3 regions of the Streptomyces sp. NBC_00122 genome follow, and region 3 is predicted to be linked to each of the others. Evidence: riboswitches for the same ligand, from Rfam matches in the RefSeq annotation. Region 3 holds a riboswitch; each other region holds the start of a gene.
The links. Region 3 has a riboswitch for thiamine pyrophosphate ahead of OG737_RS22330 (thiamine ABC transporter substrate binding subunit). Riboswitches for the same ligand answer to the same signal wherever they lie in the genome.
Positions count from the first base shown of each region.

Region 1: linked by a shared signal. The riboswitch ahead of thiC (phosphomethylpyrimidine synthase ThiC) and the one ahead of OG737_RS22330 (thiamine ABC transporter substrate binding subunit) in region 3 are both predicted to bind thiamine pyrophosphate.
Region 2: linked by a shared signal. The riboswitch ahead of thiO (glycine oxidase ThiO) and the one ahead of OG737_RS22330 (thiamine ABC transporter substrate binding subunit) in region 3 are both predicted to bind thiamine pyrophosphate.

Region 1 covers NZ_CP108191.1:3,044,251-3,048,389, reverse strand. The annotation lists partial or broken gene OG737_RS14355 (YibE/F family protein) at 12-1,426, opposite strand; TPP riboswitch at 1,466-1,611, shown strand; gene thiC (phosphomethylpyrimidine synthase ThiC) at 1,605-3,392, shown strand; gene OG737_RS14345 (hypothetical protein) at 3,794-4,139, shown strand, end outside.
Region 2 covers NZ_CP108191.1:1,468,900-1,473,038, forward strand. The annotation lists gene OG737_RS06955 (FAD-dependent oxidoreductase) at 3-1,223, opposite strand; TPP riboswitch at 1,305-1,417, shown strand; gene thiO (glycine oxidase ThiO) at 1,415-2,611, shown strand; gene thiS (sulfur carrier protein ThiS) at 2,608-2,808, shown strand; gene OG737_RS06970 (thiazole synthase) at 2,814-3,608, shown strand; gene pknB (Stk1 family PASTA domain-containing Ser/Thr kinase) at 3,758-4,139, shown strand, end outside.
Region 3 covers NZ_CP108191.1:4,676,048-4,680,186, forward strand. The annotation lists gene OG737_RS22320 (phosphatidate cytidylyltransferase) at 1-484, shown strand, start outside; gene rlmN (23S rRNA (adenine(2503)-C(2))-methyltransferase RlmN) at 578-1,690, shown strand; TPP riboswitch at 1,749-1,858, shown strand; gene OG737_RS22330 (thiamine ABC transporter substrate binding subunit) at 1,944-3,041, shown strand; gene OG737_RS22335 (iron ABC transporter permease) at 3,137-4,139, shown strand, end outside.

The DNA of each region.
Region 1 (4,139 bases), 1.6 Mb from region 3:
GCGAACACCTTTCAGCGCTTGCGACGGCGGCCCCGGCCGCCGCGGGCTACCCCGAGGCCGTCCCGGCGACCGGGGTCCTCGGCCGGTCGGCCGACACGACCAGGGCGGCCAGCGCCGTCGTCACGGGAACCGAGGCCACGAGGCCGATCGAGCCCACGAGGGTCCGTACAATCTCCACCGCGACCAGCTCGCTGTTGGCCACCGACCCCATGCTGCTGTTCGCGATCGAGAACAACAGGAGCAGGGGCAGCGCGGCACCCGCATAGGCCAGTACGAGCGTGTTGACCACCGACGCGATGTGGTCGCGACCGATCCGGATGGCCGCCCGGTACAAGGCGCGCGACCCCATGGAGGGGTCGGCCTGGTGGAGTTCCCAGACCGCGGAGGTCTGGGTGACCGTCACGTCGTCGAGCACGCCCAGCGATCCGATGATGATGCCCGCGAGCAGCAGACCGCTCATGTCGATGTCCGGGTACAGCCCGTGGATCAGGCCCGTGTTGTCGTCGGTGTTGCCGCTGAGGAACGCCCAGTCGATGAAGACCGAGCCCAGCAGCCCGATCAGCAGCAGCGAGACGAGCGTGCCGAGGACGGCGACCGAGGTGCGGGCGGTCAGCCCGTGGCAGATGTACAGGGCGATGAGCATGATGGCGCTCGCCCCTACGACGGCGACGACGAGCGGGTTCGACCCCTGCAGGATGGCCGGGAGGATGAAGAGGGTCAGCACGCCGAAGCTGATGACCAGCGCGATCAGTGCGAACACCCCGCGCATCCGGCCGACCAGCACGACGGCGAGGGCGAAGATCCCGGCCAGCAGCGCCAGGGGGAACTTGCGGTTCACGTCGATGACCGAGTACTGGAGGTCCCGGGGGGCGTCCGGCGCGTACGCGACCACCACCTCCTGCCCCTTCGCCAACTGCCGTGGCGCGCCCGGCTGGACGATCTCCACGAAGGTGCGGCCCTTGTCCGGTCCGGTGCCGACCTCGACGGTGGCCTTCTTGCACTCGCCGGTCTGCGCGGCCTGGGCCTCGCGGCCCTCGGGCGTGGACGTGTCACCGGTGGGCGGCACCTGCGAGGCGTTCACCGATTTGCAGTCGACCTGTTCGAGCGACACGACCGAGCCCTGCTGCGTCTGCCGGTCGAAACCGACACCCGTGCGCTCGTGGGCGGGCGCGCCGCCCGGCCAGAGCACCACCATGCCGGCGAAGACGGCCACGGTGAAGGGGATCAGCACGGCCGCGATGACCTTGCGCAGGTGCTTCGAGACGGGGGCCGCCGGACCGTGCCCGTGGCTGTGCCCGTGACCGTGTCCATGGCCAGGCTCGTGGGAGTGCGCGTGGTCAGCGTGGCTGGTGGGGTCCACGGGCTCAGTGGGGGGCTGCGGCGAGATCGTCACCAGCAGATCATCGCAAGAGATGCGGGGGCCCACTGTTCAGCACGCCATGGATGGCGCTAGCGTGGGGGCTACTTTGCACAACGCGGGAGCTCGGAGCACCGGGCTGAGAGGACGCTGATCACCGTACGCGCATCACGGATGCGTACGGGAGGAGGCTGCGTCGACCGCCGAACCTGTTACCGGGTAATGCCGGCGTAGGGAGATAGGTCTCATGACCATTCAGGACGCACGCACGCCTGCCGTCAGCCAGGACGCCGACGGCCAGACCGAGCGCCAGCCGGGCTGGCACAAGGGGTACGTGGCGGGCTCCCGCCCCGACATCCGGGTGCCGGTCCGCCAGGTCCACCTCACCAACGGCAAGGACGTGACGCTCTACGACACGTCAGGTCCGTACACCGACCCCCAGATCGAGACGGACGTGCGCCGGGGTCTCGCGCCGCTGCGCGAGAACTGGATCATCGGCCGCGGGGACACCGAGGAGTACGCGGGACGTCCCGTGCGTCCCGAGGACGACGGCATCAAGCACACCTCGCCGCGGGGCGGGCTCAAGAACCTCGACGCCGTCTTCCCTGGCCGTCCCCGCCAGCCCCGCCGGGGCCGTGGCGGCGCCGCCGTCACGCAGCTCGCGTACGCCCGCCGGGGCGAGATCACCCCGGAGATGGAGTACGTCGCGATCCGCGAGAACGTCTCCCCCGAGGTCGTCCGCGAGGAGATCGCCGCAGGTCGCGCGGTACTCCCGGCGAACGTGAACCACCCGGAGATCGAGCCGATGATCATCGGCAAGCGGTTCCTGGTGAAGGTCAACGCCAACATCGGCAACTCCGCGGTCACCTCCTCCATCGAGGAGGAGGTCGACAAGATGACCTGGGCGACCAAGTGGGGCGCCGACACGGTCATGGACCTCTCGACGGGCCGCAACATCCACACCACGCGCGAGTGGGTGCTGCGCAACTCCCCCGTCCCCATCGGCACCGTCCCGCTCTACCAGGCGCTGGAGAAGGTCGACGGCCGCGCCGAGGACCTGACCTGGGAGATCTACAAGGACACGGTCATCGAGCAGGCCGAGCAGGGCGTCGACTACATGACGGTCCATGCCGGCGTGCTGCTGCCGTACGTGCCGCTGACCGCCCGCCGCAAGACCGGCATCGTCTCGCGCGGCGGCTCGATCATGGCCGCGTGGTGCCTGGCGCACCACAAGGAGAACTTCCTCTACACGAACTTCGAGGAGCTCTGCGAGATCCTCGCGACGTACGACGTCACGTACTCGCTGGGTGACGGCCTGCGCCCCGGTTCGATCGCGGACGCCAACGACGCGGCGCAGTTCGCGGAGCTGAAGACGCTGGGCGAGCTGAACACGATCGCCAAGCGCCACAACGTGCAGACGATGATCGAGGGCCCGGGCCACGTCCCGATGCACAAGATCAAGGAGAACATCGACCTCCAGCAGGAGATCTGCGAGGAGGCGCCGTTCTACACGCTCGGCCCGCTGACCACGGACGTCGCGCCCGCGTACGACCACATCACCTCGGGCATCGGCGCCGCGATGATCGCCTGGTGGGGCACCGCGATGCTCTGCTACGTCACGCCCAAGGAGCACCTGGGCCTGCCCAACCGCGACGACGTCAAGACCGGCGTCATCACGTACAAGATCGCCGCCCACGCGGCCGACCTGGCCAAGGGGCACCCCGGTGCCCAGGAGTGGGACGACGCCCTGTCGGACGCGCGGTTCGAGTTCCGCTGGGAGGACCAGTTCAACCTGGCCCTCGACCCGGACACGGCCCGCGAGTTCCACGACGAGACGCTTCCCGCCGAGCCGGCCAAGACCGCGCACTTCTGCTCCATGTGCGGTCCGAAGTTCTGCTCGATGAAGATCTCGCAGGACATCCGCCGTGAGCACGGCGGCGACCTGAAGGCCGAGGAGATCCAGGCGGGCATGGCGGAGAAGTCCGCCGAGTTCGCGGCTTCGGGCAACCGCGTCTACCTGCCGCTGGCCGACTGAGCCGTTCGACAGGAGCCACGGAGCGGACCCGCGACCCAAGGGGGGAGTCGCGGGTCCGCTCCGTTTTTTGGTGCCGGAGTGCTCCCACTCGCCACGGCCGGCTGGTCGTCGCCCACCGCGTCCTGACGGCTCGCGCCCTTCGTGTCCGTCATGGCGGCCGTTGGTGTCGCATCGCTAATCCGATAAGTGGACCTATCTGCGAGTTGTCCCGCCACTCGCGGCAGTGCTTCCCACGCTGACGATGTGTGGCCTGGGAGGCCCGACCACACATCGGTCGATCGGTTTCGAGTAGGAGTGGTATGAGCCCCGAAAACAGGACCAGGTCAACGACGCTTGGACCGCTGCCGAGAAGGAGCAGATGGCTGACGGGCGGCACCCTCGCCTCGCTTGCCCTGGTCATGATGGGAGTCGCCAGCCCCGCCTTCGCCGTTGCTCAGAGCATCCGGGCGGCCGAGCGGGTGAACGCGGCGAGCCCCACGGGTGGGGACCACTGCAAGCCGAACGGGCATCACCATCGCCCGGACCAGCGACCGGACCAGGATCCGGACGACGACCCGAAGGCCGCGGGCATCGAGGCCGGGCCCGACGGTGACGACAGGTGCGAAGAGGGCAGGCCGGGGCCGACAGGGCCGACGGGGCCGAGGGGTGCCGCGGGCGCGACCGGTGCGACGGGCGCGACGGGTGCGACGGGTGCGACGGGTGCTCCGGGCGTGGACGGCGTGGACGGCGCGACCGGCGCCACGGGTG
Region 2 (4,139 bases), 3.2 Mb from region 3:
GGCTACACGGGGGTCGACTTCAGGGGAACCGCCGGATCGCGGACCTTGGCCGGGTCCACCGCGGCCCCCGTCTCGATGAGCCTGCGGCCCTGCGCCAGGTCGCGGGGGCGGCCCACGGCCAGGACCGCGACCAGGACGCCGTCGCGCAGCCAGCACACCGACCACGTGGGGTCGGCCGGGTCGCCGCGCCAGAGCAGGGTGTCGGCCCCGCCGTGGTGGCCGGCGTACTGGACGAAGCGCCCGAACTGCTCCGACCAGAAGTAGGGCACCGGGTCGTAGACCTGGGCGGGTTCCCCGGCCAGGATGTTCGCGGCGACCGTCCGCGGGCCCTGGAGCGCGTTGTCCCAGTGGTGCACGAGCAGCCGCGTCCCGTAGCGGGCCGACGGGAAGGACGCGCAGTCGCCGACCGCGTACACCCCGGGCAGGGAGGTACGCAGGTACGCGTCGGCGGTGACCGAGCCGTCGGGGCCGAGGACCACCCCGCTCCCGGCCAGCCATCCGGTGGCGGGGCGGGCGCCGATGCCCACCACGACCGCGCCGGCGGGCAGGGTGCTCCCGTCCGCGAGCAGTACCCGGCCCTCCTCGATCCCGGCGACCTTCGCGCCGGTGATCAGCCCGGCGCCGGCCTCCTCGTACCAGCGGGCCATCGGGGCGGCGACCTCCGACGGCAGCGCCCCCGCCAGGACCCGGTCCGCCGCCTCGACCACGGTCACCTCGCAGCCCGCCTCCCGGGCCGCGGTGGCGAACTCCGCGCCGATCCAGCCCGCGCCGACGACCACCGCCCGGGGCGCCTCGGCCAGGACCGGGCGCAGCCGTGCCGCGTCGTCCAGCGTGCGCAGCAGGTGCACGCCGGGGACCCCCTCCGTCCCGGGCAGGGTCAGCGGCTGCGCGCCTGTGGCCAGCACGAGGACGCCGTACGGGACCGGTCCCGCCTCGGTGTCCAGCTCGCGCTCGGCGGCCCGCAGCCCGGTGACCTCCGTGCCGAGCCTGAGCTCGATGCCGAGCCCCTCGAAGTCCACGTCGAAGGCGGAGTCCTCGGCCTTGCCGAGCAGCACCGCCTTGGACAGCGGAGGCCGGTCGTAGGGCTGGTGGGGCTCGGCGCCCAGCAGGGTCACGGTGCCGGTGAAGCCCTGCTCGCGCAGGGCGACCGCGGTCTGCACGCCGGCCATTCCGGCGCCCACGATCACGACGCCGCTCGGGTTCTGCTCCGTCTGCTCACTCACCCGGCCACCCTAATCACCTGACGGGCCGCCAGGAATAGATGCCGCCTTACCGGCTGTCCGCACCGGGGTTAGTCTGGCCACCGTACCTATCGCGGGAGTCCGGACGCACCGGGCTGAGAGGGAGGCTGGCCGGCCTCCGACCGTACGAACCTGATCCGGGTCATGCCGGCGAAGGGAGGGGCTGGACGCCCATGCACTCATCTCGAACGTCCCGACCATCTCGGACGTCCCGGACGGGGTCCGACGTCCTCGTCATCGGGGGCGGGATCATCGGACTCGTCACCGCCTGGCGGGCGGCCCGGCAGGGCCTGCGCACCGTACTGGCCGACCCGGCCCCCGGCGGCGGCGCCGCCCAGGTCGCGGCCGGGATGCTCGCGCCCGTCACCGAGCTGCACTACGGCGAGGAGGCCCTGCTGGGCCTGGGTCTCGCCTCCGCCGCCCGCTATCCCGAGTTCGCCGCCGAGCTCGCCGACGCGAGCGGCGGCCTGGACATCGGCTACCGCGCCTGCGGCACCCTCGCCGTCGCCCTCGACTCCGACGACCGCCTCCACCTGCGGGAGCTGCACGCCCTGCAGCGCCGGTGCGGCCTGGAGTCCGAGTGGCTCACCGGCCGCGAGTGCCGCCGGCTGGAGCCGATGCTGGCTCCGGGCGTCCGGGGCGGCCTGCGGGTCGACGGTGATCACCAGGTCGACCCGCGGCGGCTCGCGGCCGCCCTGCTGGCCGCCTGCGAGGGAGCCGGCGTGGCCGTCCACCGGGCGACGGCCGAGCGGCTGCTGGTCACCGCCGACCGGGCGGCCGGGGCGCTGCTCGACGACGGTACGGAGCTGCGCGCGGACCATGTGGTGCTGGCGGCGGGCTCGCTCAGCGGCCGGCTGGCGGGTGTACCGCCGGAGCTGGCGGCCCCCGTACGGCCGGTGAAGGGCCAGGTGCTGCGCCTGGCGGTGCCCGCCGCCTACGCGCCGTTCCTGTCGCGGACGGTACGGGCGGTCGTGCGCGGCAGCCACGTCTACCTGGTCCCGCGCGAGAACGGCGAGCTCGTCGTCGGCGCCACCAGCGAGGAACTCGGCTGGGACACCACGGTCACCGCGGGCGGGGTCTACGAACTCCTGCGCGACGCCCACGAGCTGGTGCCCGGCATCACCGAACTCCCGCTCGTCGAGACCCGCGCGGGGCTGCGGCCGGGCTCCCCCGACAACGCCCCGATGCTCGGCCCAACCGACCTCCCGGGCCTGCACCTGGCCACCGGGCACTACCGCAACGGGGTGCTGCTGACCCCGCTCACCGGCGACGTGATGGCGGAGCTGCTGACCACCGGCGAACTGCCGCCGATCGCACGCCCCTTCACCCCCCGCCGGTTCTCCGCCGCACGTCAGGAGTCGCACGCATGACCATCTCCGTCAACGGCGAGCCGCGCGAGGTCGCGGCCGGCACCACGCTCGACGCGGTGGTCGCCACCCTGACCACGGCCCCCGCCGGAGTCGCCGCCGCGCTCAACGAGACCGTGGTCCCGCGCGGGCAGTGGCCGCTCACCCCGGTGGGCGAGGGCGACCGGGTCGAGATCCTCACCGCGGTCCAGGGAGGCTGACCGGCATGGCTGAAGACCTCTTCACACTGGGCGGCCGCAGTTTCTCCTCCCGCCTGATCATGGGTACGGGCGGCGCCCCGAGCCTGGACGTCCTGGAACGGGCCCTGGTCGCGTCCGGCACCGAACTCACCACGGTGGCCATGCGCCGCCTGGACCCGACGGTCCAGGGCTCGGTCCTGTCCGTGCTGGCGAAGCTGGACATCGCGGTCCTGCCGAACACTGCGGGCTGCTTCACGGCGGGCGAGGCCGTGCTGACGGCCCGGCTCGCCCGGGAGGCGCTGGGCACCGACTGGATCAAACTGGAGGTGGTCGCGGACGAGCGGACCCTCCTGCCCGACGGCGTCGAGCTGCTGGACGCCGCCGAGACCCTGGTGGACGAGGGCTTCACGGTCCTCCCGTACACGAACGACGATCCGGTGCTCGCGCGGAAGCTGGAGGACGCGGGCTGCGCGGCGATCATGCCGCTCGGGTCCCCGATCGGGTCGGGGATGGGGATCCGCAATCCGCACAACTTCGAGCTGATCGCGGAACGGGCGTCCGTCCCGGTCATCCTGGACGCGGGGGCGGGTACGGCGTCCGATGTCGCCCTGGCGATGGAGCTCGGCTGCGCGGCGGTGATGCTCGCGTCCGCGGTGACGCGGGCGCAGGAGCCGGTGCTGATGGCTGCGGCCATGCGGGATGCCGTGTCGGCGGGCCGCCTCGCGCACCGCGCGGGGCGCATCCCGCAGCGCCGCTTCGCGCACGCCTCGTCTCCCGCGGAGGGCCGCGCCGCCCTCGACCCGGAACGCCCGGCGTTCTGACCTGCGGCGCCATCGGGTCTCCGTTCCGGACCCGTGCGGCGCCCCGGACCCCGCGGTCCGGGGCGCCGCACCCGCCGGTCACGTCACAGCTGCGCTGCAAGCCGACCCACCCCGGCCGGGGGAAGCACACCGGCTCGTAGAATCGCGGCGTGGATACGACCCTGGATGACCCCCTCGTCGGGCGCGTGCTCGACGGCCGCTACCGCATCGACGCCCGCATCGCGGCCGGCGGCATGGCCACGGTCTACCGGGCCGTCGACACCCGCCTCGACCGCGTCCTGGCCCTGAAGGTGATGCACCCGGCCCTCGCGGCGGACGCCGCCTTCGTCGACCGGTTCATCCGGGAGGCGAAGTCCGTGGCCCGGCTCGCCCACCCCAATGTCGTCGCCGTCTTCGACCAGGGCACGGACGGGCCGTACGTCTACCTGGCCATGGAGTACGTCTCCGGCTGCACCCTGCGCGACGTGCTCCGCGAGCGCGGCGCCCTCCAGCCCCGGGCCGCCCTCGACATCCTGGAGCCCGTGCTCGCCG
Region 3 (4,139 bases):
GGCGGGTGCCTTCGCGGCGTTCTACGTGCCCTTCCTGGCCACCTTCGTCGCGATGCTGCTCACCGCTGACGACGGGCCGCAGCGGGTGATCACCTTCCTGCTCCTGACGGTGGTCAGCGACACCGGGGCCTACGCGGTCGGCTGGCGCTTCGGCAAGACCAAGCTCGCGCCGCGCATCAGCCCCGGAAAGACCCGCGAGGGCCTGTTCGGCGCGGTGGCCTTCGCGATGGCCGCCGGCGCGCTGTGCATGGAGTTCCTGATCGACGGCGGCTCCTGGTGGCAGGGCCTGCTCCTGGGCCTGGCGGTCGCCGTCAGCGCCACGCTGGGCGACCTCGGCGAGTCGATGATCAAGCGGGACCTGGGCATCAAGGACATGGGCACCCTGCTGCCGGGACACGGCGGCATCATGGACCGGCTCGACTCGCTGCTGCCGACCGCCCCGGTGGTGTGGCTGCTCCTGGCCGCGTTCGTCGGTACGGGCTGACCTGCGGAAAGGCGTCGTAACACGCCGGGCGGTTACTCTTGGAAGGCGCGCTGCTTCTGCGGCGCGCCTTTCGTCTTACAAGGAGTACCTGCCATGGCCCGCCCTGTTCCGGGAGAGCTCACCTTCGTCGCCCCGCGCGGAGCCAAGAAGCCGCCCCGGCACCTCGCCGACCTCACTCCCGAGGAGCGCCGTGAGGCGGTGGCCGCGATCGGCGAGAAGCCGTTCCGGGCCAAGCAGCTCTCCCAGCACTACTTCGCGCGCTACGCGCACGACCCGGCCGAGTGGACCGACATCCCCGCGGGCTCCCGCGAGAAGCTCCGGCAGGAGCTCCTCCCGGACCTGATGAACGTCATCCGGCACATCAGCTGCGACAACGACACCACCCGCAAGACCCTGTGGAAGCTGCACGACGGCACGCTCGTCGAGTCCGTGCTCATGCGCTACCCCGACCGGGTCACGATGTGCATCTCCTCGCAGGCCGGCTGCGGCATGAACTGCCCGTTCTGCGCCACCGGCCAGGCGGGCCTGGACCGCAACCTGTCCACCGCCGAGATCGTGCACCAGATCGTCGACGGCATGCGCGCGCTGCGCGACGGGGAGGTCCCCGGCGGCCCGGCGCGGCTGTCGAACATCGTCTTCATGGGCATGGGCGAGCCGCTGGCCAACTACAACCGCGTGGTCGGCGCCATCCGCCGCCTCACCGACCCGGAGCCCGACGGCCTGGGCCTCTCCCAGCGCGGTATCACCGTCTCCACCGTCGGCCTGGTCCCCGCCATGCTGCGCTTCGCCGACGAGGGCTTCAAGTGCCGCCTCGCGGTCTCGCTGCACGCGCCCGACGACGAGCTGCGCGACACCCTGGTCCCCGTGAACACCCGCTGGAACGTCCGCGAGGTCCTCGGCGCGGCCTGGGAGTACGCGGAGAAGTCCGGCCGCCGGATCTCCATCGAGTACGCCCTGATCCGTGACATCAACGACCAGGCCTGGCGCGGCGACCTGCTGGGCAAGCTGCTCAAGGGCAAGCGTGTCCACGTCAACCTGATCCCGCTGAACCCGACGCCCGGCTCCAAGTGGACCGCCTCGCGGCCCGAGGACGAGAAGGCCTTCGTGGAGGCCATCGCCCGGCACGGCGTCCCCGTGACCGTACGGGACACCCGCGGCCAGGAGATCGACGGCGCGTGCGGTCAGCTGGCCGCTTCGGAGCGCTAGGTTCCGGTTCTGGCCGGTCGCGATCGGCCACGGGGTACCCTGTGGCCGAACCAATTTCATATTCCGACAGGGGAGCGCCACAGCGCTGAGAGTGCGGTATCCGTCATCCGCAGACCCTCTGAACCTCGCCCCGGTCATTCGGGGTAGGAAGTTCGGTCACCACTCAAGCTGTTGCGCCCTGCCCGGCGTCCGCTCGCGAAGAGCGCCGGGCAGGGCCGCGTCTTCTCCTGGACATCCCAGGAGGAATTCACCAGTGAGCACCACCAAGAAGCTGGCGGGCGCAGCGCTCGCGGCCGCGCTGGGCGTCGCCACGCTCAGCGCCTGCGGCGGCGATGCCAAGGACAAGTCCGCGGGTTCGAGTGACGCCCCGAAGTCCAAGACGGTCACGCTCGTCTCCCACGACTCCTTCAACGTGACCGACACGGTCCTCAAGGAGTTCGAGCAGCAGAGCGGCTACACCGTCAAGGTGCTGAAGTCGGGGGACGCGGGCGCGGCGCTCAACCAGGAGATCCTCACCAAGGGCTCCCCGCGCGGCGACGTCTTCTTCGGCGTCGACAACACCCTGCTCTCGCGCGCCCTCGACAACGGGATCTTCACGCCGTACGAGGCCAAGGGCCTGGCCGGGGTGAAGCCCGAGTACGTGCTCGACAAGGAGCACCGGGTCACGCCGATCGACTCCGGCGACATCTGCGTCAACTACGACAAGGCGTACTTCGCCGACAAGAAGCTCGCCCCGCCGCAGACGCTGGACGACCTGGTCAAGCCGGAGTACAAGAACCTGCTGGTCACCGAGAACGCGGCGACCTCCTCGCCCGGCCTCGGCTTCCTGCTCGCCTCCGTCGGCAAGTACGGCGAAGAGGGCTGGAAGGACTACTGGAGCAAGCTCAAGGCCAACGGCGTCGAGGTCGTCGACGGCTGGGAGCAGGCCTACAACGAGCGCTTCTCGGGCTCCGCGGGCGGCAAGAAGGCCAAGGGCGACCGTCCGCTGGTGGTCTCCTACGCCTCCAGCCCGCCGGTCGAGGTGCTGTACGGCGAGCCGCAGCCGGCCGAGGCCCCGACCGGCGTCTCCACCGGCACCTGCTTCCGCCAGACCGAGTTCGCGGGTCTGCTGAAGGGAGCGAAGAGCGAGGAGGGCGGCAAGGCCCTCCTGGACTTCCTGATCAGCAAGAAGTTCCAGGAGGACATGCCCCTCCAGATGTTCGTGAACCCGGTGACGAAGGACGCTTCCCTGCCGGAGCTGTTCACGAAGCACGGTGTGGTGATCGAGAAGCCCGAGAACGTCGCTCCCGAGAGCATCGCCAAGAACCGTGATCAGTGGGTCAAGGCATGGACCTCGCTCGTCGTGAAGTAAGCGGCACCAAGGAGCCGGGTGCGGCGCCGGGAGGCGCCGCACCGGGCCCCGGCCCTCGCGAGGGCCGGCGGGCGATCGCGGTGCGACTCGCCCTGATGGCCGTACCCCTGGTCTTCTTCGGGCTCTTCTTCGCCTATCCCGTCGCCGCGATCGTCGGGCGCGGGCTCAAGACCGACGACGGCTGGCAGTTCGGCCGGATCGGCGAGGTGCTCGCCCGGCCCGACATCGCCGACGTGCTGTGGTTCACCACCTGGCAGGCGCTCGCCTCCACCGCGCTCACGCTGGTGATCGCACTCCCCGCCGCGTACGTCTTCGCGCGCCTCGACTTCCCCGGCAAGCAGCTGCTGCGGGCGGTGGTGACGGTCCCCTTCGTGCTGCCGACCGTGGTGGTCGGTACCGCCTTCCTCGCGCTGGTCGGCCGGGGCGGGCTGATGGACGAGCTGTGGGGCGTCCGGCTGGACACCACCGTGTGGGCGATCCTGCTCGCGCACGTCTTCTTCAACTACGCCGTCGTCGTAAGGACGGTCGGCGGGCTCTGGGCGCAGCTGGACCCGCGCCAGGAGGAGGCCGCCCGCGTGCTGGGCGCCGGACGGTTCGCCGCCTGGCGGCATGTGACGCTGCCGGCGCTGGCCCCGGCGGTGGCGGCCGCCTCGCTGATGGTGTTCCTGTTCACCTTCAGCTCCTTCGGCGTCGTGCAGATCCTGGGCGGCCCCTCGTACTCCACCCTGGAGGTGGAGGTCTACCGGCAGACCGCGCAGTTCCTGGACCTGTCTACGGCCGCCGTGCTGACGATGGTGCAGTTCGCGGCGATCGGCGGGGTCCTCGCCGTGCACGCCCGGACGGTGCGTCGGCGGGAGACCGCGCTGCGGCTCGTGGACCCGGCGCGTACGGCCCACCGGCCGCGCGGCTGGGCGCAGAGCGCCCTGCTGGGCGGGGTGCTGCTGACGATCGCGCTGCTGATCGTGCTGCCGCTGGGCGTGCTGGTGGAACGGTCCTTCGACGTTCCCGGCGGATACGGGTTCGGTTTCTACCGGGCGCTGCAGGACACGGGCGCCGGCGGCGGAACGTTCCTGGTGCCGCCGCTGGAGGCGATCTGGA